Regions from separate parts of the Nonomuraea sp. NPDC049141 genome, predicted to be linked through region 2. Evidence: riboswitches for the same ligand, from Rfam matches in the RefSeq annotation. Region 2 holds a riboswitch; each other region holds the start of a gene.
What was found. Region 2 has a riboswitch for S-adenosylmethionine ahead of thrC (threonine synthase). Riboswitches for the same ligand answer to the same signal wherever they lie in the genome.
Positions count from the first base shown of each region.

Region 1: another riboswitch for S-adenosylmethionine. It lies ahead of AB0B91_RS18465 (aminotransferase class V-fold PLP-dependent enzyme); the one in region 2 lies ahead of thrC (threonine synthase).
Region 3: another riboswitch for S-adenosylmethionine. It lies ahead of AB0B91_RS40520 (GNAT family protein); the one in region 2 lies ahead of thrC (threonine synthase).

Region 1 covers NZ_JBEZDR010000005.1:505,321-513,258, forward strand. Annotated here, with positions in the region: gene AB0B91_RS18445 (DUF2520 domain-containing protein) at 1-770, opposite strand, end outside; gene AB0B91_RS18450 (SAM-dependent methyltransferase) at 1,053-2,015, shown strand; gene AB0B91_RS18455 (cytochrome P450) at 2,227-3,417, opposite strand; gene AB0B91_RS18460 (TerC family protein) at 3,427-4,152, opposite strand; SAM riboswitch class IV at 4,255-4,370, shown strand; gene AB0B91_RS18465 (aminotransferase class V-fold PLP-dependent enzyme) at 4,413-5,723, shown strand; gene AB0B91_RS18470 (DoxX family protein) at 5,726-6,298, opposite strand; gene AB0B91_RS18475 (NADH-quinone oxidoreductase subunit D) at 6,420-7,565, shown strand; gene AB0B91_RS18480 (acyltransferase) at 7,562-7,938, shown strand, end outside.
Region 2 covers NZ_JBEZDR010000032.1:34,177-42,114, reverse strand. Annotated here, with positions in the region: gene AB0B91_RS57325 (AAA family ATPase) at 1-1,084, shown strand, start outside; gene AB0B91_RS57320 (YbhB/YbcL family Raf kinase inhibitor-like protein) at 1,160-1,690, shown strand; gene AB0B91_RS57315 (GNAT family N-acetyltransferase) at 1,708-2,121, shown strand; gene groL (chaperonin GroEL) at 2,191-3,816, opposite strand; gene AB0B91_RS57305 (cold-shock protein) at 4,126-4,326, opposite strand; gene AB0B91_RS57300 (MoaD/ThiS family protein) at 4,566-4,841, opposite strand; gene thrC (threonine synthase) at 4,865-6,097, opposite strand; SAM riboswitch class I at 6,111-6,251, opposite strand; gene AB0B91_RS57290 (RNA polymerase sigma factor) at 6,331-6,885, opposite strand; gene AB0B91_RS57285 (trehalose-6-phosphate synthase) at 6,917-7,938, shown strand, end outside.
Region 3 covers NZ_JBEZDR010000016.1:107,262-115,199, reverse strand. Annotated here, with positions in the region: gene AB0B91_RS40530 (WD40 repeat domain-containing serine/threonine protein kinase) at 1-1,965, shown strand, start outside; gene AB0B91_RS40525 (hypothetical protein) at 2,072-2,593, shown strand; gene AB0B91_RS40520 (GNAT family protein) at 2,604-3,227, opposite strand; SAM riboswitch class I at 3,235-3,323, opposite strand; gene AB0B91_RS40515 (hypothetical protein) at 3,379-4,368, opposite strand; gene AB0B91_RS40510 (hypothetical protein) at 4,481-5,026, shown strand; gene AB0B91_RS40505 (hypothetical protein) at 5,010-5,963, opposite strand; gene AB0B91_RS40500 (helix-turn-helix transcriptional regulator) at 5,960-6,292, opposite strand; gene AB0B91_RS40495 (NACHT domain-containing protein) at 6,322-7,938, opposite strand, start outside.

The DNA of each region.
Region 1 (7,938 bases), on a different contig from region 2:
GCCTCGGGGGCGGCCAGGATCAGCGCGTCGACGTGCTTGCGCACGGTGCCCGCGTCGCCCCGCACCACGGGACCGGTCAGCCCGGCGATGCCGAGCCGGAGCACGTTGTCGAGCGCCGCGCCGAGCAACGGGCCGAGCATGATCCCCGGATGCTCGACGCCGATCCCCCGCAGCAGTTCCTGCGACTCCGCGATGAGCGTGACCATGTGGTTGGCCGCCCCGGCCAGGGCCGCGTGATAGAGCGCACGGTCGGCCTCAGCGATCCAGACCGGCTCGGCGCCCATCTCGATGACCAGGGCCTCGGCGATGGGCCTGAGCGGATCGGGCGCCGTCACACCGAACGAGATGCCGGTGATGCGGTTGAGGTCGTCGTCCCTCCCGGTGAACGTCATCACCGGATGGAGCGCGAGCGGCAGCGCGCCCGCCCTGGCGGCCGGGTCGAGCACCGACAGCCCGTACGCGCCGCTGGTGTGCACGAGCAGCTTGCCCTGAAGGTCGGCGCCGGTCGACGCCAGCCCGTTGACCAGATCGGGCAGCGCGTCGTCGGGCACGGTGAGCAGGATCAGCTCAGCGACCTTGACGACCTCCTCGGGCCGGGTCGGCTGCACACCGAGCCGCTTCGCCGCCCACCGCTGCGAGGCGTCGGAAACTCCGCTGGCGGCGACCACGTGATGCCCGGCCTGAGCCAGTGCGGCACCGAGCACCGAACCCACCTTGCCCGCGCCCAGCACACCCACTGCCAACCGCCCCGGGCGATCCCCTGCGTCCATGACGTCCACCCCTGTCGACCTGATGGCACTGCCGTTCAGCGTAACGGCCGCTTGAGACTACGTACGTGACCAGGCTTTTGCTGCATGTTGAGTTACCGACAAATGGGACAAGGGCATATAAAACTATGCACCCCCTGTCGGAAGAGATGAGGAGAGGGGTCATCGCATTGGTGGCGGGCGCCGAGTTGCGACCCGACGCCCGCGTAGAAATGCGAGCCTCTTGGAGGTGCGGACTTGGCCGGCCAGGTCCTCGTTTCGGCGAGCCATGAGATAGTCCAGGGCATGTGGCTCACCTGGCGCGCCGCGATGCGGCACGCGCTTTATGGCGAGGACGGCTTTTACCTTCGCGAGCGCCCTTCGGGCCACTTTCGTACCTCGGTCAGCGCCTCGGCGGCATTCGCCGAGGCGGTTCTGGCGCTGCTGACCCAGGTCGACGCCGAGCTCGGCTCGCCGGACCGCCTCGACCTGGTCGACATCGGCGCGGGAGAGGGCGTTCTGGTCGCCCGCGTGCTCGACGCCGCCGACCCCGCACTGCGCGCCCGGCTCAACATCACCGCCGTCGACCTCTCGCCCCGGCCCGACGGCCTGCCGGAGAGCATCGCCTGGCGATCCCGGATCCCGTACGGCATCACCGGGCTGGCGATCGCCAACGAGTGGCTGGACAACATCCCGCTCGACGTGGCCGAGCAGACGGCCGACGGGCCGCGGCTGGTTCTGGTCGAGACCGAGACAGGTGAGGAACGGCTGGGCGACCCGGTGCCCGGCATCGGCCGCGCCTGGCTCGACCGGTGGTGGCCGCTGGGCCGCATCGGTTCGCGCGGGGAGATCGGGTGCCCTCGGGACGCCGCCTGGGCGGCGGTGCTGACCCGGCTCAGCAGGGGGCGCGCGGTGGCCATTGATTATGCACACCCTGTGGATAACCGTCCCTGTCACGGCACGCTCACCGGGTACCGCGACGGTGCGGTCGTGGCGCCCATACCCGACGGGACCTGCGACATCACCGCGCACGTGGCGCTCGACGCGTGCGCCGAGGCCGGTCGGCGGGCCGGTGCGATATCCACAGGCTTGTCCACACAGCGGGATGCGCTAAAGGCTCTGGGGGTCACCGGCACGCGTCCGCCCATCGACCTCGCCCACCTCGATCCGCCGGGCTATCTGCGGGCTCTGGCCCGTGCCTCGGAGGAGGGGGAGCTGATCGACGCGAAGGGTCTCGGCGGCTTCGGCTGGCTCACCCAGGACCGCTGACCCTGGTATTCGGCGCGTCATCACGACTACCCCTTGTTCCCGCAGTACTTCGGCTGGGGTCCTTCTGGGGAGCGGGGGCGGCTGGGGTCCTTCCGCCGTGCTTCGGCCTGAGGAGCGGGGCGGCTGGGGTCCTTTCGCCATACTTTCGCCTGGGGAGTGGGGGGCGGTTGTTCGCGGGGTCGGAAACGGAGCGGTCTGTGCGAAAGCGCGGCTAGCCGGTTGTGAGGTCGAGGGACTGCAGGCCGCGGATGACGTAGCCGGGCTTCCACTCCGGCTCGGTGACGAGCTCCAGCTTCGGCGCCCGCTCCAGCAGGGCGCCGAACGACTCGATCAGCTCCAGGCGGGCCAATGGCGCGCCGAGGCAGAAGTGGATCCCGGCCCCGAAGGAGATGTGCGGGTTGTCCGGCCGCCCGACGTCGAGCCGGTCCGGGTCGTCGAACACCGTCTCGTCCCGGTTGGCCGAGCCGAACAGCAGCGCCACCTCGGCCCCGCGCGGGATCTCGACCCCGTGCACCTCGATGTCCTCCAGCACCCACCGCTCGAACATCTGCAGCGGGGTGTCCCAGCGCATCAGCTCCTCGACGGCCGTGGGCAGCAGGCTCCGGTCCGCGCGCAGCCGGGCCAGCTCGGCGGGGTTGCGGAACAGGGACCACCAGCCGTTGCCGGTCACGTTCACGGTCGCCTCGTGGCCGGCGTTGAGCAGCAGCACACACGTGCCGACCAGCTCGTCCTCGGTGAGCTCGTCGATCGCCGCGAGCGCGCTGATCAGGTCGTCGCCCGGTCGCACGGCGCGCTCGCGCGCCAGGTCCGCGAGGTAGCCGGCGAACTCCGACGCCGCCTTGGCGGCCAGGTGCTGCGACTCCAGGCTCGGGTTCAGCTCGTACATGCGGCAGATGTCGGCCGACCAGGGGCGCAGCAGGTGCCGGTCCGCCTCGGGCACGCCGAGCATCTCCGCGATGACGGTCACCGGCAGCGGCTCGGCCACCTCGGCGATCAGGTCGCCGCCGCCCTTCTCGACGTACGCGGCGACCAGCCCCTCCGCGATCGACCTGACCCGGGGACGCAGCGACTCGACCATGCGCGGCGTGAACGCCTTGGAGACCAGCCGGCGCAGCCTGGTGTGCACCGGCGGCTCGACGTCGAGCATGCCCGCCCTGGTCACCCGCCAGAACGGCTCCTGGAACTCCGGCTCGGCCGGTCGGCCGAACTCCTCGTGCGTGGCCACGTGCAGGTAGGAGCGGCCCAGGCGACGGTCTCTGAGCAGCGCGTTCACGTCCGCGTGCCGGGAGACCAGCCACTGACCCGTCGGCTCGAAGTAGCTGACGGGCGCGTCATGCCTCAGCGCCGCGTAGGCGCCGTACGGATAGGCGACAAAATCCGGATTCCAGGGGTCGAAGCGCACTATTTCATCTTATGAGGATGCTTGCTTGGCATGCCTGCTGCGCATCCGGATGTTGAGCAGCTCCACGATGACCGAGAATGCCATCGCGAAGTAGATGTAGCCCTTCGAGATGTGCTGGCCGAGCCCCTCGGCGATGAGCACCACCCCGATCAGCACCAGGAACGCCAGAGCCAGCATCTTGATGCTCGGATGCTTGTCCACGAACCTGCTGATCGGCCCCGATGCGAACAGCATGACCAGCACCGCCACGATCACCGCGGCGATCATCACGCCGAGCTCGTCCACCATGCCCACGGCGGTGATCACCGAGTCGAGCGAGAACACCACGTCCAGCACCATGATCTGCGCGATCACCGAGGCGAACGACGTGACGGCCCGCGTCTTGCCGTCCTCCTCCTTCAGCTCCATGCTGTGCCCGATCTCGGTGACGCTCTTGGCCAGCAGGAACAGACCGCCCAGCAGCAGGATCAGGTCGCGCCCCGATATCTCGTGGCCGAAGACCTCGAACAGCGGCGCGGTCAGCCGCACCACCCACGACAACGCGAGCAGCAGGAGCAACCGGCTGATCAGAGCCGCGCCCAGACCCATGACGCGGGCCCTGTCACGCTGCTCCGGCGGCAGCTTCCCGGCCAGGATGGAGATGAAGATGATGTTGTCGATACCGAGCACGATCTCCAGCGCGACCAGGGTGAAAAACCCGATCCAGATCTGAGGGTCGGTCACCCAGTCCAGCATTAGTACTCCTCACGGCAGGGGTTTCAGGTTCCAACGAGGCAAGGGCCGCAGAAGTTCACCGTTGTGATTGATGGCCGAGTGTCGGTTATAGTGCGGGGTGTAGGTCATGAGTGCCAGCGCACAGCCCCGGCTTGCTGGCCGGCAACCCTCGCGTCCGCGGCGGGGTGCCCCGGGTGAAGACCTGGTCCGTCACGAGGTGTGGCGGGCAAGCGCGGGCTTGCTGGGTGCTCCAGGGGTCCGATGTCCCCAGGAGGTGCGCCATGTCCACTTTGACGATTTTCAGCTCCCTGCCCGCCCAGGCCACCGAGACGCCGGTCGGGCACAGCCGTCCGATCCCCGCCGTGCTCGGCACGGATCTGGAGGTCCCGGTCAAGGGCGGCCGGCTCGTGACGTACGCGAACCTCGACTACGCGGCGAGCGCCCCCTGTCTGGAGCCGGTCAGCGCCGCCGTCACCGCCGCGCTCCCGGCCTACTCCAGCGTGCACCGCGGCGCGGGGTACGCCTCCCAGCTCACCACGGCCCGCTACGAGCAGGCCCGCCACACGGTCAGGGCCTTCGTCGGCGCCCGCCCCGACGATGCCGTGATCTTCACCCGCAACACCACCGACGCCACGAACCTGCTGGCCCGCTGCCTGCCCGAGGGCACGACCGCGGTCGTCTTCGACACCGAGCACCACGCCTCGCTCCTGCCCTGGAAGCGGTCCGTACGGCTGGCGCCGCCCGCCTTCCCCGGTGAGGCGGTCCGCGTGGCCGACGAGGCGCTGGCCGGGATCGACGGCCCCAAGCTGCTGGTCGTCACCGCAGCCTCGAACGTCACCGGCGAGCTCTGGCCGATCGCCGCCCTGGCGCACATCGCGCACCGCCACGGGGCCCGGATCCTGGTGGACGCCGCCCAGCTGGTGCCGCACCGGCGGCTCAACCTGACCGCGCTCGACCTCGACTACGTCGCCTTCTCCGGCCACAAGCTCTACGCCCCCTTCGGCGCCGGGGTGCTGGTCGGCCGCCGTGACTGGCTCTCGTCCGGCGAGCCGTACCTGAAGGGCGGTGGCGCGGTGCGTTCGGTCGCCGCTGACGTCCAGGAAGGTGACGTCCAGGAAGGTATCGAGTGGCATGACGATGCCGAGCCGCGGCACGAGGCGGGCACCCCTAACGTGCTGGGTGCCATCGCCTTGGCCGCCGCCTGTGACGCGCTCAGCGCGACCGGCTGGACCGAGCTGGTGCGCGAGGAGGAGCGGCTGATCGCCCGGCTCCGGTCCGGGCTGGCCACGATCGAGGGCGTGCGCGAGCTGTCGCTGTGGGGGCCGGACCAGCCGCGCGTGGGCATCGTCTCGTTCGTCGTGGACGGGCACTCGGCGCGCGAGGTGGCCGAGGTGCTGTCCGGCGAGTACGGCATCGGCGTGCGTGACGGCAAGTTCTGCGCGCACCCCTTCGTCCGGCACCTGCTCGGCACCGCGGACGGCGGCTGCGAGGACGACACGGCCTCCGCGGTGCGTGCCTCGATCGGCATCGGCACCACGGAGGAGCACGTGGACCGCCTCGTCGACGCACTCCGGGACCTCGCCGCCCGCTGAGGTCAGCCGGGCGGTGGGCGTCTGCGCGATGGCTCGTCGGCGACGGTCTCATCGAAGTACCCGGTGGGGCGCGTGGACATGGGTCTGGTGGTGTCCGCCTCCGGTCTGATGGAGGTGGCCGGGGCGTGACCGGCGAGATCCTGCTCGGCCGCGCGGCGCTCGGCGCGCCGCCGGTACGTACTGTGCAGGATGCCGTCGATCCCGATCCGGCCACCGCCCAGCGCCACGAGCAGCAGGCAGACCACGCCCAGCGAACCGGCGAGCTCCCAGCCGCCGTTCTGCACCATGACGCCGTGCCCACCGTGGACGAACATGATCGCGCCCAGCATGTCGATCAGCAGCCCGAGGGCCGCCAGCCGGACCAGCAGGCCGATGATCAGCAGCGCCCCTCCGACGCTCTCCACGACGATGGCGAACAAGGCCGAGAGCTGCGGCAGCGGCACGCCGATCTGAGCGAAGGCGGCGGCCGTGGCCGGCACCCCGCCCTGCAACTTCTGCCACCCGTGGGTCACGAAGATCACACCGATCGCCACTCGCGCGATCAGGGCGGCCAGATCAAAGCCAATTCTTTGCACGGTATAACTCCCCCCGTTCCCGGTATTCCTCCCCTGTCAGGTAGGCAGGATGCGCCGGCATAACGTTCCTTGACCCTGTCCTGTGCTGGATCACCACCACTGCTGGTGGCAGCATTGCCATATGACGGAACGCGTGGTCGGGATCGGCGTCGGGGCGAAAGAGCTGGCCACCGAGGACATGATCCTCAATATCGGCCCTCAGCACCCGTCGACGCACGGCGTGCTCAGGCTGCGGCTCACCCTCGACGGCGAGCGCATCGCCACGGCCGAGCCGATCATCGGCTACATGCACCGGGGCGCGGAGAAGCTGTTCGAGGTCCGCGACTTCCGGCAGATCATCATGCTGGCCAACCGGCACGACTGGCTGGCGGGGTTCGCCAACGAGCTGGGCGTGGTCCTGGCCGCCGAGCGCATGCTGGGCATGGAGGTGCCGGTCCGGGCCGTCTGGGCCCGTACGCTACTGGCCGAGCTCAACCGGGTGCTCAGCCACCTGATGTTCCTCGGCTCGTACCCACTGGAGCTGGGCGCGATCACGCCGATCTTCTACGCCTTCAACGAGCGCGAACGCATCCAGGCCGTGATGGAGGAGATCTCCGGCGGCCGGATGCACTACATGTTCAACCGGGTCGGCGGGCTGAAGGAGGACCTGCCGCTCGGCTGGCTCGACCGGGTGTCGGAGACCGTCGCCGAGACCCGGCGCCGCGTGCCGGACATCGAGAATCTCATCCTGAACAACGAGATCTTCCTCGCCCGCACCAAGGGCGTCGGCGTCCTGTCCCGCGAGCAGGTCCTGCAGTACGGCGTGAGCGGCCCCATCGCCCGTGCCTCCAGTGTCGACATCGACCTGCGCCGCGACCAGCCGTACCTCGCCTATCCCGAGCTGCCGGTGAAGGTCGTCACGCGTAGTGCGGGCGACTGCCACGCCCGCTTCGAGATCCTCCTCGAACAGCTCAAGGTCTCGCTGGAGCTGGCCGACGCCTGTGTCGACCGGCTGCGCTCGCTGCCGCCGGGCCCCATCAACCAGCGGCTGCCCAAGGTGCTGAAGGTGCCGGAAGGGCACACGTACGCCTGGACCGAGAACCCGCTCGGCATCAACGGCTACTACCTCGTGTCCAAGGGAGACAAGACCCCATGGCGGCTCAAGCTGCGCTCCGCCTCCTACAGCAACATCCAGGTGCTCCGGGAGATGCTGCCGGGGCACCTCGTGGCCGACATGGTGGCGATTCTCGGCTCGATGTTCTTCGTCGTGGGTGACATCGACAAGTGACCGGCGTCGTGACTCCGCAGCGGGACAAATACGTCGACTGGCTGCGCGCCCTCAGCCTGATCGTCGTGGTGGTGTGGCACTGGGCGTTCACCATCCTGCAGTGGAAGCCCGATGGGCCCGAGCCGACCAGCCCGCTCGGCTTCACCTCGGGGCTGTGGATACTCACCTGGCTGCTTCAGGTGCTGCCGCTCTTCTTCTACGTCGGCGGCCACGTCCACCTGCTGTCGTGGAACCGCGCCCAGGCGCGCGGCGTCGGCATCGGCCGGTTCGTCTGGCGGCGCATCCGCGCGTTGTCCGCTCCCGCGCTCGTGCTTGCGGGCGTGTGGATCGCCATCGGCGCGGTCGTGACCTGGGTGTTCCACGTCGAGTGGAT
Region 2 (7,938 bases):
GGGCGCCTACCGCTTCCGGGTGGCCGACTACGAGGTACGCGAGATCGTCGCCTCGCTGCGCGGCACCACCCGCTACGGACCCGGCCGGGCGGCGCTGGCGCAGCGGCTCGCGCACATGGTGCTCGTACGCATGGAGCAGCGCGGGGAGTCGCCCGACGACCGGGTCCAGGATGCCGTGGCCAGGTCCAAGCCGGTCAAGCAGCTCGTCGACGCGGTCTGGCCCAAACTGGTGCCGCAGCAGGTTCTCTTCAAGCTCCTCTCGGACCCCGACTTCCTCGCGCGAGCCGCCAAGTCGGATCTGTCGCCCGAGGAGCAGCAGGAGCTGCTCTGGCGCAAGCCGTACCGAGGCTGGAAGTCCGCGAAGTGGTCGGCGGCCGACGCCGCGCTGCTCGACGAGCTCGGCGACCTGATCGAGCGCACGCCCTCGCTCGGCCACCTGGTCGTCGACGAGGCGCAGGACCTGTCGGAGATGCAGCTGCGCGCGCTCGGCCGGCGCTGCCGCAACGGCTCGGCCACCGTGCTCGGCGATCTCGCCCAGGGCACCACCCCGTGGTCCACCAGCTCGTGGGAGACCGTGCTCAGGCATCTGGGCCAGGACGGGGGCGAGGTCACCGAGCTGACGCTGGGCTTCCGCGTGCCGCGCGAGGTGCTCGACTACGCCGCCCGCCTGCTGCCGTCGATCGCCCCGGCGCTGGCTCCGCCGCGCTCGCTGCGTCCCGGCGTGGGCTCGCTGTCGGTACGCCCCGGCGGCGCGGTCGCCGACGCGGCGCGCGAGGCCCTGGCCCGGGAGGGCTCGATCGGCGTGATCGTGCCCGACACGCTGGTGGAGGAGGTGTCGAGGCAGCTCGACGGGCTCGCCCACGCCGTGCTCGACCCCGACACGACCGAGGAGCACCGGCTGCTGATCGTCCCGGCGACGCTGGCCAAGGGCCTGGAGTATGACCACGTGATCGTCGTCGAGCCGGCCGACATCGTGGCGGCCGAGCCCCGCGGCCTGGCCAGGCTGTACGTGGTGCTCACCCGCGCGGTCACCTCGCTCACCGTCCTGCACGGGAAGGCACTGCCCGCCCAGCTGACCGCCTGACCGCGAGCGGGCCCGGCCTCTCCCGAGCTCCTAGGATGGCGAGGGTAGTGGAGGATCTCAACCAAGGAGGACGCCGTGCCCGCACCGCTTCCACACGAGCACCTGCCGTCGGTCCCCGCGCTCACGGTCCAGAGCAACGACATCACGGACGGGGAGAGGCTGGGAGACCTCCATGTCTTCAATGACTGGGGCATGACCGGACAGAACCTGTCACCTCACCTGCAGTGGTCCGGCGCCCCGGCCGAGACCCAGAGCTACGCCGTGACCTGCTACGACCCCGACGCGCCCACGGGCAGCGGGTTCTGGCACTGGGTGCTCTTCGACATCCCGGCCTCCGTCACCGAGCTCCCCACGGGCGCGGGCACCGCCCCCGAGTTCAAGGGCCTGCCCGCGGGGGCGACCCACGCGCGCAACGACTACGGCAGCAAGGAGTACGGCGGCGCCGCTCCCCCGCCCGGCGACCCGCACCGCTACGTCTACACGGTGCACGCGCTGGGTGTGGCGGAGCTGGGCGTCCCCAGTGACGCCAGCCCTGCGGTGGTCGGCTTCAACATCACCGCCAACACGCTCGCGCGCGGCCACATCGTCGCCCACTTCGGCGTGTGATGGCCGTCGATTCTGGGATGAAGATCCGCTACGCCGAGCTCGGCGACGTGCCCGCGGTGCTCGACTTCTGGCTCCTGGCCGCCGAGGGCACCGATCGGCGCGACTCGCCCGACAAGGTGGTCGCGTTGATCGAACGCGACCCGGAGGCTCTACTAATCGCCGAGCTCGACGGGCAACTGGCAGGCACGCTCATCGCGGGCTGGGACGGCTGGCGGGCGCACCTATACCGCCTGGCCGTCCACCCGTCCCACCGCCGCAAGGGCATCGCCACCACGCTCCTGGCCGCGGCCGAGGCCCGCTTCACCGCCTTCGGCGCCTTCCGCGCCGACGCGATGGTCCTGGACTCCAACGTCTCCGCCCAGGGGGCCTGGTCCGCCGCGGGCTACACACCGCAGCCCGAATGGTCGCGCTGGGTCAAACCCCTCAAGTAGTCATTCGCCGCAGAAAACACAGACCGGCCCGGGCAACACGCGCCCGGGCCGGTCTGATGAAAAGCGACCTTAGAAGTCCATGTCTCCGCCACCCGGCATGGCCGGAGCGGCAGGGTTCTTCTCGGGCTTCTCGGCGATGACCGCCTCGGTGGTGAGGAAGAGCGCCGCGATGGAAGCGGCGTTCTGCAGCGCCGAGCGCGTCACCTTGGCCGGGTCGATGATGCCCGCCTCGAACATGTTGACGTACTCGCCCGTAGCGGCGTTGAGGCCCTCACCCGGGGTCAGGTTGCGGACCTTCTCCACCACGACGCCGCCCTCGAGGCCGGCGTTGACGGCGATCTGCTTCAGCGGCTCCTCGAGCGCCTTGCGGACGATCGCGGCACCGGTGGCCTCGTCGCCGGTGAGCTCGAGCTTGTCGAACGCCTTGGCGCCCGCCTGCAGCAGCGCCACGCCACCGCCGGGGACGATGCCCTCCTCGACGGCCGCCTTCGCGTTGCGAACGGCGTCCTCGATGCGGTGCTTGCGCTCCTTCAGCTCGACCTCGGTCGCGGCACCGGCCTTGATGACGGCCACGCCGCCGGCCAGCTTGGCCAGCCGCTCCTGGAGCTTCTCGCGGTCGTAGTCGGAGTCGGTCCGGTCGATCTCGGCGCGGATCTCGTTGACCCGGCCGGCGATCGCGTCGGGGTCACCGGCACCGTCGACGATGGTGGTCTCGTCCTTGGTCACGACGACCTTGCGAGCGCGGCCGAGCAGGTCGAGAGTGGCGTTCTCGAGCTTGAGACCGACCTCCTCGGCGATGACCTGGCCACCGGCCAGGATCGCGATGTCGCCCAGCATCGCCTTGCGGCGGTCGCCGAAGCCCGGGGCCTTGACGGCCACGGAGCGGAACAGGCCGCGGATCTTGTTGACCACCAGGGTCGCCAGGGCCTCACCCTCGACGTCCTCGGCGATGATCAGCAGCGGCTTGCCCGACTGCACGACCTTGTCGAGCAGCGGCAGCAGGTCCTTGTTGGCCGAGACCTTGGAGTTGACGATCAGGATGTAGGGGTCCTCGAGCACGGCCTCCATGCGGTCGGAGTCCGTGACGAAGTACATCGACGTCATGCCCTTGTCGAAGCGCATGCCCTCGGTGAGCTCGAGCTCGAGGCCGAAGGTGTTGCTCTCCTCGACGGTGATGACGCCTTCCTTGCCGACCTTGTCCATCGCCTCGGCGATGAGCGCGCCGATCTCGGGGTCGGCGGCGGAGATGGAGGCGGTCGAAGCGATCTGCTCCTTGGTCTCCACGTCCTTGGCCAGCTTGGACAGCTCCTCGCTGACCCGCTCGACCGCCGACTCGATGCCCTTCTTCAGCGACATCGGGTTGGCGCCGGCGGCGACGTTGCGCAGACCCTCGCGCACCAGCGCCTGGGCCAGCACCGTGGCGGTCGTGGTGCCGTCACCCGCGACGTCGTCCGTCTTCTTGGCGACTTCCTTGACCAGCTCTGCGCCGATCTTCTCCCACGGGTCCTCGAGCTCGATCTCCTTGGCGATGGACACGCCATCGTTGGTGATCGTGGGAGCGCCCCACTTCTTCTCCAGCACGACGTTGCGGCCCTTGGGGCCCAAGGTCACCTTGACGGCGTCGGCTAGCTGGTTCATGCCGCGCTCGAGACCGCGCCGGGCGTCCTCGTCAAACGCGATCATCTTGGCTGCCATAAGGCTAGACCTCCCAGATGCAGGGTGGCTTCAATGGACCGAGCCGACGCCCGCGACGGCATGGGCCTGCATCTCCGTTCGGCAGACCCCATCGTCCCGATCCAGTGCTGGCACTCTCGAACAGAGAGTGCCAACGAACTGTTTAGCACTCTACCCTGCCGAGTGCAAGCCGAGACACCAGCATGCCCAGGTCAGTCAGTACGGCGGGCCCGTCATGGACCCGCCGCAACCGAGTCGACGAAGCAGGAGTGGCGGTTTCGCCCGGACTGCGGAGCCGTGCGACCTGCCGGTACTTGCCAACTTCGTGATTCAGACCGCTCGCACGGCCTCCGCTTGGGGGCCCTTCTGGCCCTGGGTGATCTCGAACTCGACGCGCTGGCCTTGTTCGAGGGAGCGATAGCCGTCCATCATGATCGCTGAGTAATGGACGAATACATCTTTACCACCGTCTACCGCGATGAAGCCGTAGCCCTTGTCCGCGTTGAACCACTTGACGGTGCCCTGCGCCACTTCCGACTCCTCTTACTGGGCTCATAGATCCCGCCCATTCCAACGCGAGACCCTCAATCGCCCGACTTATGGAGATATCACCAGGCGATCGCCCTCGACCATACCTGTGGCACAGCGTTTGGCAACAGAGTCAATCTACAAATTACGCATTTCATCCGTGAGTGAGTAGTTCAACATTGAATTGTCGGAAAAAACAGAAGGCGCCCCAGATGGGAGCGCCTTCTGACGTGAGCGAGTGGTCACCCTCCGGCGACCGCCGGGATGATGGAGATCTGCGTGCCTTCGGGGGCTGCCGTGTCAAGACCATCGGCAAAACGGACATCCTCTTCGCCAACGTAAACGTTGACAAAACGACGAATCTTGCCCGATTCATCCAGAATTCTCGCGCCGATCCCCGGGTAGTCGGAGTCGAGCTTCGCCAGCACGTCGCGGAGAGTCGCACCCTCCCCGCTCACCTCCGCGTTACCCCCGGTGTAGGTGCGCAGAATGGTGGGAATCCGCACAGAAACGCTCATGATTAACTCGCCTTTCCTGGTTGTCAGACAGCCGCGCGGAACGCGTCGAGAGAGGGCCGGATCACTGCCGTGGGCTCGGCGTCGTCGGCGACGGCGTCGAGCGTCTTGAGCCCGTCGCCGGTGTTGAGCACCACGGTCTCCGCCTCCGGGTCGAGCTGCCCGGTCTCGACGAGCTTCTTCAGCACTCCCACGGTGACGCCACCGGCCGTCTCGGCGAAGATGCCCTCCGTCGAGGCCAGCAGCTTGATGGCGGCGACGATCTCGGGGTCCGTGACGTCCTCCACCGACCCGCCCGTGCGGCGGGCGATGTCGAGCACGTACGGGCCGTCGGCGGGGTTGCCGATGGCCAGCGACTTGGCGATGGTGTCGGGCTTGACCGGCTGGACCACGTCGAGGCCGGCCTTGTAGGCGGTCGACACGGGCGAGCAGCCGTTGGCCTGCGCGGCGAAGATCTTGTACGGGGTGTCCTCGACCAGGCCGAGTGCGACCAGCTCCTTGAAGCCCTTGTCGATCTTCGTGAGCTGGGAGCCGGAGGCCACCGGGATGATGATCTGCTCGGGCAGGCGCCAGCCGAGCTGCTCGGCGATCTCGTAGGCGAGCGTCTTGGAGCCCTCGGCGTAGTAGGGCCGCAGGTTGACGTTGACGAAGCCCCACTTGTCGCCCAGCGGGTCGCCGATGAGCTCGGAGCAGAACCGGTTGACCTCGTCGTAGGAGCCGTCGATGGCGACCAGCTTGCCGCCGAACACCCGGGCCATGGCGATCTTGGCCTGCTCCAGCCCGGCGGGGATGAACACGCAGGCGTCGAGCCCGGCCCTGGCGGCGGCGGCCGTGACCGCGCCCGCGAGGTTGCCGGTGGAGGAGCACGACAGGGTGTGGAAGCCGAAGTTACGGGCCGCCTCGACGGCGATGGCCACCACCCGGTCCTTGAAGGAGTGGGTGGGGTTGCCCGAGTCGTCCTTGACGTACAGGGACTTGATGCCCAGCGCCCGGCCGAGATTGCCGGCCTTGACGAGCTTGGTCCAGCCGGGGTTCATGTTCGGCTTGGTGGCGACGTCCACGGGGACGGGGAGGAGTGAGCGGTAGCGCCAGATGTTGGCGGGGCCGGACTCGATGTCCTTCCGGGTGACGTCACCGAAGGAGTAGGCCGCTTCGAGCGGCCCGAAACACTCCAGACAGGCGAAACTTGGGCCGAGGTCGTAGCGGGCGCCGCACTCGCGGCAGGAGAGGGCTACGGCGGGTCCGAAATCGTGCGACATGAAGCGAGGCCTTCCCTCATCTTCGCCTGCGGCCACCTTGACCGCAGACCGGAATTGGCACCTGTCCCGGTCGGCCTCGCCAGGTCGCGAGTCTGAATCCGGGAGGGTTGCCGGGGCTTCGCAGGGCCGGTCCCTCCACCCCTCTGGATGAGCAATATTCAGTTGTTTGCTCTGACTGTACCTGGCCAGGCCCGTCAAGCGACCGTCCGTCTCAGGAAGCGAGACGTACGATCTCAGCGATAGTCGTCGCCCAGCACTCCCTGAACATACTTGCGCGCCTGGTGGATGCGTGACTTGGCGGTGCCGAGCGGGATGCCGAGCTGCTCGGCGACCTCGTTGTAGTCGAGCTGCACGATGTCACGCAGCACCAGCGCCTGGGCCAGGTCGGGCTTGTCGGCCTCCAGTGCCTCCATCGCGTCGAGCAGGTCGAGCCGCGACCCGGCGATCACACTGACCCGCCGCGCGTCGGGCTTCTGCATGGGCAACTCGTCGGAGGTCTGCTCGGCCGAGCGGCGCTTCAGCGTGCGGTACGTCGTACGCGCGCAGTTGGCCGTCACGATGTGCAGCCAGGTGCTGAACCTGGCCCGTCCCTCGAAGCGCCCGATGTTGCGCGCAACGGCGAGCAGGGTGTCCTGCGACGCCTCCTCCGCATCCTGGTGGTAGGGGAGGATTCGGGCGCAGTGCCGCATCACGTCCGGCTCGATCCGCTTCAGGAGCTCACCGAGTGCGCGATGATCTCCGGCAGCGGCGGAGCGGGCCAGTTCCTCGGTTAGCTCATCAAGCGCCATAGCTGGGATCCTATGGTCGGAGGGAACTTTAATGAACAGCGTCCTTGTCGCCTCTAACAGAGGACCCGTCTCGTTCACCGTCTCCGACGACGGTGTGCTGACCATGAAGCGCGGTGGTGGCGGGCTGGTGTCCGGGCTCTCCGGGGTCATGAAGGACGACGGCGTGCTGTGGATCTGCGCCGCCCTGTCCGACGGCGACCGGGGCGCCGTACGCCAGGCGCCCGGCGGCCGGCTCGACCAGGCCGGCTACGACACGGGCGCGCTGCGGATGCTGGACATCCCGCCGGCCACCTTCCACCGCGCCTACAACGCCGTGGCCAACTCCACCCTGTGGTTCGTCAACCACCTGCTCTACGACATCCCCAACGCGCCGCTGTTCGGCACCAGGTTCCAGCGGGAGTGGGAGTCCTACCGCGACTACAACGGCGCCTTCGCGCTGGCTCTGGCCGAGGAGGCCGGGCACGGGGCCCGCGTGATGGTCCAGGACTACCACCTCACGCTGACCCCGGCGATGCTCCGCGCCGAGCGGCCGGACCTGCGCATCGCGCACTTCAGCCACACGCCGTGGGCGCCGCCCGAATACTTCTCGCTGCTGCCCGACGACGTCGCCCGCGAGGTCCTGGAGGGCATCCTGGGCGCCGACCACGCCGGGTTCCTCACCGAACGCTGGGCGGGCGCGTTCATGGACTGCTGCCGGGCTCTGCTGGGCGCCGAGGTGGATCTGACCGGCCGTACGGTCACGCACGAGGGCAGGACCACCCACATCGGCGTGCACGGCCTCGGTGTGGACGGCGCGGCGCTGTGGGAACGAGCCCACGAGCCCGACGTCGAGTCCAACATGGCCGCGCTCAGGGAGCAGGTCGGCGACCGCCGGCTGATCGTCCGCATCGACCGCACCGAGCTGTCCAAGAACATCGTCCGCGGGCTGGTGGCCTACCGGGAGTTCCTGCACGCGCATCCGGAGTGGCACGGCCGGGTGGTGCACCTGGCGTTCGCCTATCCCAGCCGGCACGACCTGCCCGAATACCGCGAATACACCGCCTCGGTGCAGCG
Region 3 (7,938 bases), on a different contig from region 2:
GTGGCGGCCTGGCGCGTCTCCCCGCAGGTCGAGGCCCGCTCAGCGGTGATGGCCTCGCTACAGCAGCAGGAAACGGCCGCATTCCACGACCCCCAGGTCAAGGGGGTGGCCAGGCGGACGCTCAGCGGCGATGGCCGGACGCTGGTCAGCGTCAGCGACAGCGGCGTCAACGTGTACGACGTCCGCACGCACAAGCGGACGGGCGGCTGGCGGGGGCTGGGGCTGAGAGACAGCTCGGAGCTCAATGCTCCGGTGCTGAGCAGGACCGGACGGCTGGTGGCGATCTACACTCACGAAGAGCTCGGCGTCTGGGACCTCGCCACCGGCAAGCGGCTGCTCAAGGAGCTCTTTCCGGCCGGCGGCATGCTGATCGGCGTCACGATCGGCGAGGACGAGGCAACCCTCGCGGTCAGTTACGACAACGACCTCGACCACCTGGTGGACCTGCGCACCGGCAGGAAGTTCGGCAGGATCGCCGCCTTGCACGGGTGGGGTCCGCTGATCGACCCGACGGGCAAGCACCTGCTGCTCACCGGCGAGAGCTTCGCCGAACACGCTCTGCCCGGCTGGACCCCCGAGCATCGCTACGCGGGCTGCAGCCACCGGACGCACTCGGTCGCCGCGTTCTCGTCCGACGGCGCCACCCTGGCCTGCGCGGGCAGCGAGGTGGTGCTCTTGGACACCTCCACCGGACGCCGTCGTAACAAGGACGTCTGGACCTGTGACGTCTGCGTCGGCCACTTCCCGCGGCTCCGTTTCAGCCCCGACGGTCGCTACCTCGCCGCGTTCAACGTACGCAAGCTCCAGGTGTGGAAGGTCGCCGACCACGACCTTGAGCTGCTCACGTACCAGTCCGAGGGCGACCTGTCCGATGTCGGTTTCGACGGCTCGACCCTGCGCTATCTGATGGACGACGCGGTGATCAGCGTCGACCTGTCCACGCGCGCCGCCTCGATCAGGACGGGGGGCGACGACGCCATCGTCAGTCCCGGCGGCAGGTGGGCCGCGATCCGCGGCCTTGACAGCAAGTACGTCCGGCTCTGGAACATGCGCGAGCGCAAGGAGGTCGCCCGCTTTCCAGCCGACCCGGACATGCTGGCCGTGCTGCAGTTCGACGAGCTGGGCAGACGGCTGCTCATCGCGCCGGAGTCCGGCCGGATCGAGCTGGTCGACGTCGGTACCCGCAAACGGATCTGGTCGATCCGCTCTCGGCACGCCGTCGACGGATTCCCACCGTTGCGGGCCGTCTTCAGCCCCGACGGCAGGACGATCGCGCTCGTCCTCGGCCCGGACGGGCAGACCCTGAAGTACTGGCTCACCGTGCTCGACGCGGCCACCGGCCGGGTTCTGCACGACAGCCCCACCACCAGCGACGGCGGCCCGTACCTGCCCGACGGCAAGAGGCTCGCCACCGGCTCCGGCAGGTTCATGGACGTGGCTACCGGCAAGCTGGTCGGGGAGGGCTATGACACGTCCACCTCCGGCGGGGACGGTGTCGCCCTGAGCAGCCGTGGTCTCATGGCCATCGCCTACGACGAGACGGGACGCGTCTCGCTCTGGGATCCCTCCGGGCCGACGGCATTGCGTCCCATGCTGCCGAAAGCGGCGGGTCCCGCGAGCGTCCTGGCCTTCTCACCGAGCGGGGACGTGCTCGCGGCGGCCAGCGGTGGCGTACTCCAGCTCTGGGACCCCGTCAACAGGCGGCGGCTCGGCGGCGACTTCGACCCCGCGACGATCCAGAATGTCGACTCGCTGACCTTCAGTGCCGACGGCGGCACGCTGTACTACTCGGCCGACGGCGACATCCTGGAGATCCCCGTCGGAGCCGAACGGGTCGCCGCGCTGGTGTGCGGGCGCGCGGGCCGCCGGCTCACCGAAGCGGAGTGGAGCCACTACCTGGGCGACGTCGCGTACCGGGAGATCTGCCCGAAGTCGGCCCTGACGGTTGTCACCCGTCCAGGCTGACAGTCGCTGCCGGCTCGTGACAGCGCGCGGTCAGCCCGGTCTCAGTGGTGGTGGGCATCGTCGTCTTCATCGAGAACGGAACACCGGGACGAGGAGAACACCCACCATGATCACATTCGCCGCGGCACTGCAACTGCTCATCGCGCTTGCCTTCCTGAGCATCCCGCTGGTGCGCCACCGCTACGGGGGCAGTGCGAAAGCGAACGCGGAGGCGGAACTGACCCGTCAGGGAGTGCCCAGCTCCGTCCTGGAGGAGAACAAGCTCAGCTTCGACGCCAGTGGCCACGAAACGGTCGTCCCCGTGACGGTCGCCCTGGTCATGACGGTGCTGGCCGTGCTCAACCTGTCCGGGAGCGACTGGGGGCAGACCCTTTCCTGGGTCTTCCAGCCGATCGTTCTCGCCGGCAACTTCCTCATCCTGTACAGCAACCTGACCGCCGCCAAGTCGGTGAAGGCCGCCTTCGACCGTAAGGGTGACCCGATGCTTCAGCGCATCGACGTGCGGGCCCTGCTCAAGGCTGCCGAGGGCGGGTTTCCCACCTGGGTCATGCCCATCCTCCAGAACATTCGGCACGCCGTGGTGATGGGTGGGTCGGCCCTCGTTCTGGTAGCGATGATCATCGCGTGATGCACGGGGACTACCCGGCGCTCACGGTGGTGAGGCGAGTGTGCAGCGCCGACTTGACGGCCGGCCATTCGGCGGCGACCACGGAGAACATGGCCGAGTCTCGCAGCTTCCCCGCTTCGCCGGGCGCCCAGGACGGCGACCAGCTACGCAACACCCCCTCGAAGCGCGCGCCGAGGCGCTCGATGGCCCGACGTGACCTCTCGTTGCGCGCGTCGGTCTTGAGGTCGACGCGCGTGACGCCCAGCGTCTCGAACGCATGGGTGAAGAGGAGGAGCTTCGCCTCCAGGTTGATCCCGGCGCCCTGCGCCGATGCCGCGAGCCAGGTCCAACCGACCTCGATGGCGCACAGGTCTTGCCGGTCCGGCCAGGTCCGGGGATCCCAGAACGCGGTGCATCCCACCGCCATCCCGTCCCGCACCCGAACCTGCGCGAACGGCGTCAACCCGTCGGCCACCCGAGCGAACTGGGCCGCCAGATAATCCTCGATCTCGGTGGCCCGGGGAACCAAGGTGAAACCGTAGGAGGAACGATCCTCCTCTGCCGCCCGCGCCAGATCCGGCGCGTGCCTCATCGCCAGCGGCTCCAGCCGAACGGACGATCCGTGGAGCACAGGAACATCGAGCCGGAGGCTCATGGGACTCTCCTCATCGTTCCTGGCGTTGGCACCTTGCCCTCGGGCAGGTTGCCGGACCGTCATCGGGCCAGGCCCCTCGGATCCTCTGGATGATCTCGGTGGAGAGAGATCCTGCCCCAGTGTGGAGGGCGACGTCAAACGTCAACGCGATCTACTGGTAGGTCTGCGGATCCACGCTGCGCCACTTGCCGTCGCCGTCGGCGTTGGCTACTCCGCCGATATACATCTTCTGGTAGGAGGCATAGTCGGTGTTGCGGGCGCTGACTTTGAACGGCTTGCCGTGGTCGTCGATGCGCTGATTGATCAGTTTGCCGTTGCTGAGCACATCGAGCGCGATCGAGAACTCGCAGTAATGCTTCTGTGTTGCCGCGGTCACTTGAAAAGTGATCTCTTCATCGCGTTTGAGGGAGATCGTCTTCTCGCGGAAGTAATCTCCACCCCATTCTGTGTCGTTGACCAGTGTCTTGCCTCGGGGGTCGGTTTCATCGAGGTCGAGGCCGATTTTTATGCTGTCCTCGCTGCCCGCGCTCGGGCTCTCGAACAATGTGCCGGTGAGCGGTGGGCCGCAGCGCGGGACCGCCTTCATTCCGACGATGCGCACGGGCCGATCTGCGTTTCCGTGAACGACGATCTTGAAGTCGGTGCTGTACGGGTCGACGCCACCTTGTTGCCGAAACCATCTGTGCTGTGCATCTGAATATTCCGGCAGGGCATTGATCTGGGCAAGTTGATCACCTGAGAGGGTCACTGCCTCGGGAAAGATCCAGGTGTTATGCAGGTCCGAATGTTCCACTTGGACGAGATCGACTGACAGTGGCGGCCCCGCGGGGCGTGTAGGGGTCGGTGAGGGCGTGCGAGGCTCCGGTGTGGCGCTCGGGCGGGGCGACGGGGTGAACGGCTGTTGTATCGCCCAGATCAGCACGCCGACAAGCACCGGGGTGGCAATGGCGGTTCCGGCCCATTTCACGGCGGGCCGATTCCACCAACGCCGCCGCTTAACAGGATGTCTGATTCGTGGGTATTTCGAATGGTTTTCCATCTGAGCACCGGCTCTCATTGGGATTCCGGGTCCATATTGAGTGCCGCCTTGCTCGTATGCAATCGGATTCGACAAGCCGCCTCCGCTGATGTCCATCGTCATACGTACCTGCCCATGGCGACGGCCTTCTACCTGCGGGTGTTTACGGGCCGTCCCACTTACCGCAGACTCCACCATGAGGTTCTAGAGGGGGCGTGACTGGTTGGCGGGTGACATGGCGCGTCCGGCGGCACACAAGGCGAACTCTCCCCTGGAGCCGGAACCGATATGGGGGCAGCTCGGCTACGTCAGGTATGTGTCCAGGGGCGGCTATGGCCCGGATGCCATCGAAACGCCGACCGCGATGCCGATGCTCCTCGCACCGCTGGCGCAGGATCCTGAATTCACGCATCAGGGCGTGTCACAGTGCGGCCGTTGTGGCGTCCTGGTCACAGTAAAGAAGCGGCGTACTCCTTCCAAGCGTTCGCGCCTCGCGGCGAAGAAGTATTGGGTCGCCGGTTTTTCGAGCGGCCTGTTGCTCTCGATCATGGGAGTCATAGTGTTCTTCGCGCAGATGCGGGGCGCGACGGACGGGACGCCCGGCATGCTGACAACGGCGTTCACCCTATCGGGGCTGGTTTTCCTTTGGCTGCTGACCGGCGTCGTTGGCGAAATAGTAAGAGATTGGGGTTTTGTCTGCGAAGCAGGAAAATCGGGAGGCGTCGAAATCGATTGCACTCATGTCGCAAAGATCGTGAAAGCCCCTAAGGTCGGCTCCTGACGGGAGTAGCTGGACCGCTCCGGCGCCAGGTCAGGGCCGCCGCGGCGGCGAAGGCCAGGGCCGCGCAGCCGATCTGGGCGAAGGCTGTCGGGGTGGATACGTACGGAAGGTCGCCGAGGTTGCCGAGGACGGCCACCGGTAGGAACAGCAGCAGCGCCGCCCGTCGCCCCACGACCGATCGGCACGCGTATCCGGCCGCCAGCGCCACCACGACGAGCCAGGGCACGGGCTTCCAGGTCATGATGTCGTGGTAGATCATCACGTTCACCCAGCGCATGACGGCCTTGCCGGCGGTCAGCCCTGCCAGCGCGAGCGGCCCCCACAGCAGGAAGGCGCGCCAGGGGATGAACGTGATCGCACGGTGCGCCGCGGGGATGAAGGCGATGACGACCGCGGACACCTCGGCCAGCAAGACGGGGCCGGGGCTCGGGAACATCAGTGCGTCCTGCTCCAGCAGGTACGGGTGACCGGCCTTATAGAGATAAAGCGCGAACGCGACTGCGCCCAACATGGCGATCCACCGGCGACCGAACAGCACGGCCAGCACGGGCAGCGCCGCGACGACGGCCGTCTCGGGGACGAACGGGATCCAGGTCGGCTGTCGCAGCACGCCGGCGAGGCCGCGGTTGTGCAGGGCCTCGGCAGCCACCACGAACTCGGTCGCCAGCACGCTGGCCAGCATCAGGAACGGCCACAGCGCCAGGGCTAGGGCCAGCCCGTCCCGCCAGGCGGGCGCGGAGACCGGGCCGAAGGCCCGCCGCCCGTGTACGCGCAGCGCGCCCCACAGCAGGTCGGCCATGTCGGCCGGATCCGGGCGGGTTTGGCCCGGCCGCGCCCCGGCCAGCAGCACGCTGATCATCTCTTCCTCGTGCCGGGCTCGGTGGTCGCGTGGGTAGCAGGCCAGGAGGCGGCGGTAGCGGGCTTCCAACGGGCTCATACCGTGCCCCCCGCGCCGGCGGCGCGCAGGCGCGTGGTGGCCGCTCGCGCGTGCCGGCGCATCCGCTCGGCCTCCGCCGCCAGCCTGGCCGCGCCGTCGCCGGTCAGCCGGTAGTAGCGCCGCACTCTGCCGTCCACGATCTCCTCCCGGTCCTCGGCGATGAGTCCTTCCGCCTGGAGACGGTCGAAAGCGGCGTACAGGGTGCCGGCGCGCAGGCGGACCTGGCCGTCGGAGATGCGCTCCACGTCGGTGATGACGCCGTACCCATGCTGGGGACCGGCGGCGAGCGCGGTCAAGATCAGGAAGCTGGGTTCCTGCATTTGCCTCATGCGATCAATATATACTGATCATCTATATATCAGACGCCCTGCCGCAGTTCCCATAAACGGACGGTCTTGTCCTCGCCGGCCGTCGCGAGCAGGGATCCGTCGGGACTGAAGGCCGCGGTGGTGGCCCGCTGGCCGTGCGTTGTCCGTAGGACCTCGGTGTCGGCGTCTACGTCCCAGAGCACGACGTCGGGCCCGGGACCGGCGGCGGCGAGCAGGGTGCCGTCAGGGCTGAGCGCGACGTGCCTGGACTCCTCGGGCAGCGTCACGAGAGCGGCGCCGGAGCCGGTGTCCCAGACGCGGGTGATGTGATGGCCCGCGGTGGCCAGACGGGCGCCGTCGGAGCTGAACGCGACGTCGCGCGTCCCGAAGGCCCACTGGGGGCCGGGGGCCGGTTCGTACAGCCGCTGAAGCGCCACGCCGGTCTGGGCGTCCCAGATCTCGGCCTCCCAGCGCCGGTCCTGTGACCATCCGCCGGAGGTGGCGGTGGCCAGGCGGGTCCCGTCGGGGCTGAACGCGATGCCGGTCGGGGCGACCAGGTGGGCGATGCGCAGGAGTTCGGCGCCGTTGGTCGCGTCCCAGATCCGGGTGGTGTTTCCGGTGCCGCTCGACGCCATGCGGGCGCCGTCAGGGCTGAAGGCCACCGCCCACACGCCGCCGCCGTGGGTGATCTCCAGGAGTTCGGCGCCGGTGGCGAAGTCGACGATCCAGATCTTTCCGGCGGTGAGATCCCTGGTCCTGAGGTCGAGGCGTTCGCCGGTGACGGCGAGCCGCCGGCCGTCGGGGCTGATCGCGGCCGTCCAGCCCACGCTGGACAGGCGGCCGAGGGCGGCGGTCAGGCCACTGCCGTGGCGGAAGACGCGCTGGGGCCGGCCGGTCAGGTCCGTCAGCGTGGTCGTACCCTCGCCGGTCCACGCCAGGCCGGCGCCGTCCGGACCGAACGTGACGCTCGAGACCTTCCGGGCGGTCTCGATCGTTCGCGAGAGCACTGGGGTGAGCTCCAGGCCCGCGCGGCGGGGCACGGGGCGGTGGGGGCCGAAGGCAGGCCGGGCCACGCCGGTGGGCGACGGCTCGTGGCGGCCGGCGAGGTGGTCGTGGAACTCGGCGTGCCGGAACTGGTAGAGCGGGCCGACAGCGCGCAGCAGCCCGAGGCGGTGAGCGTCGTCCAGGAACGCCATCAGCCGGCGTGGCAGTTGCCGCCCGTGTGCCAGGCGAATGGTGGCCAGAACGTAGACCGGCCACGCGTGCTGCTTGCCCGACACGGCTCCGTAGGCCGCTCCGGCCGTGGCCAGGACCAGGCTTCCCCATGCCACCTCGATCGGGGACGCGCCCGCCGCCCCGATCGCGGCCGCGCCGATGAGCGCGCCGAGGAACCCCCCGACGAGCAGCCGCACGAGGTTGAGCCTCCGGTCCGCACGCCAGCTCGTGAGCGGCGTGCTGGCCCGCCCGTCCACGGCCGGCGCCTCGGCCCAGCCCACCACGGCGTCGGTCAGAGAGGTGAGCAGCAACGCGGGCCCGAACAGCGCCACCATGGCGACCGTGGCGGCCAGCGCGTCCGTGAGCGGCTTCCCGGTGACGAGGTCGAACACCGTGTACCCGGCGGCGATCACCAGCGCCGTCCAGATCACTATTCCGAGGGTGAGGGAGAG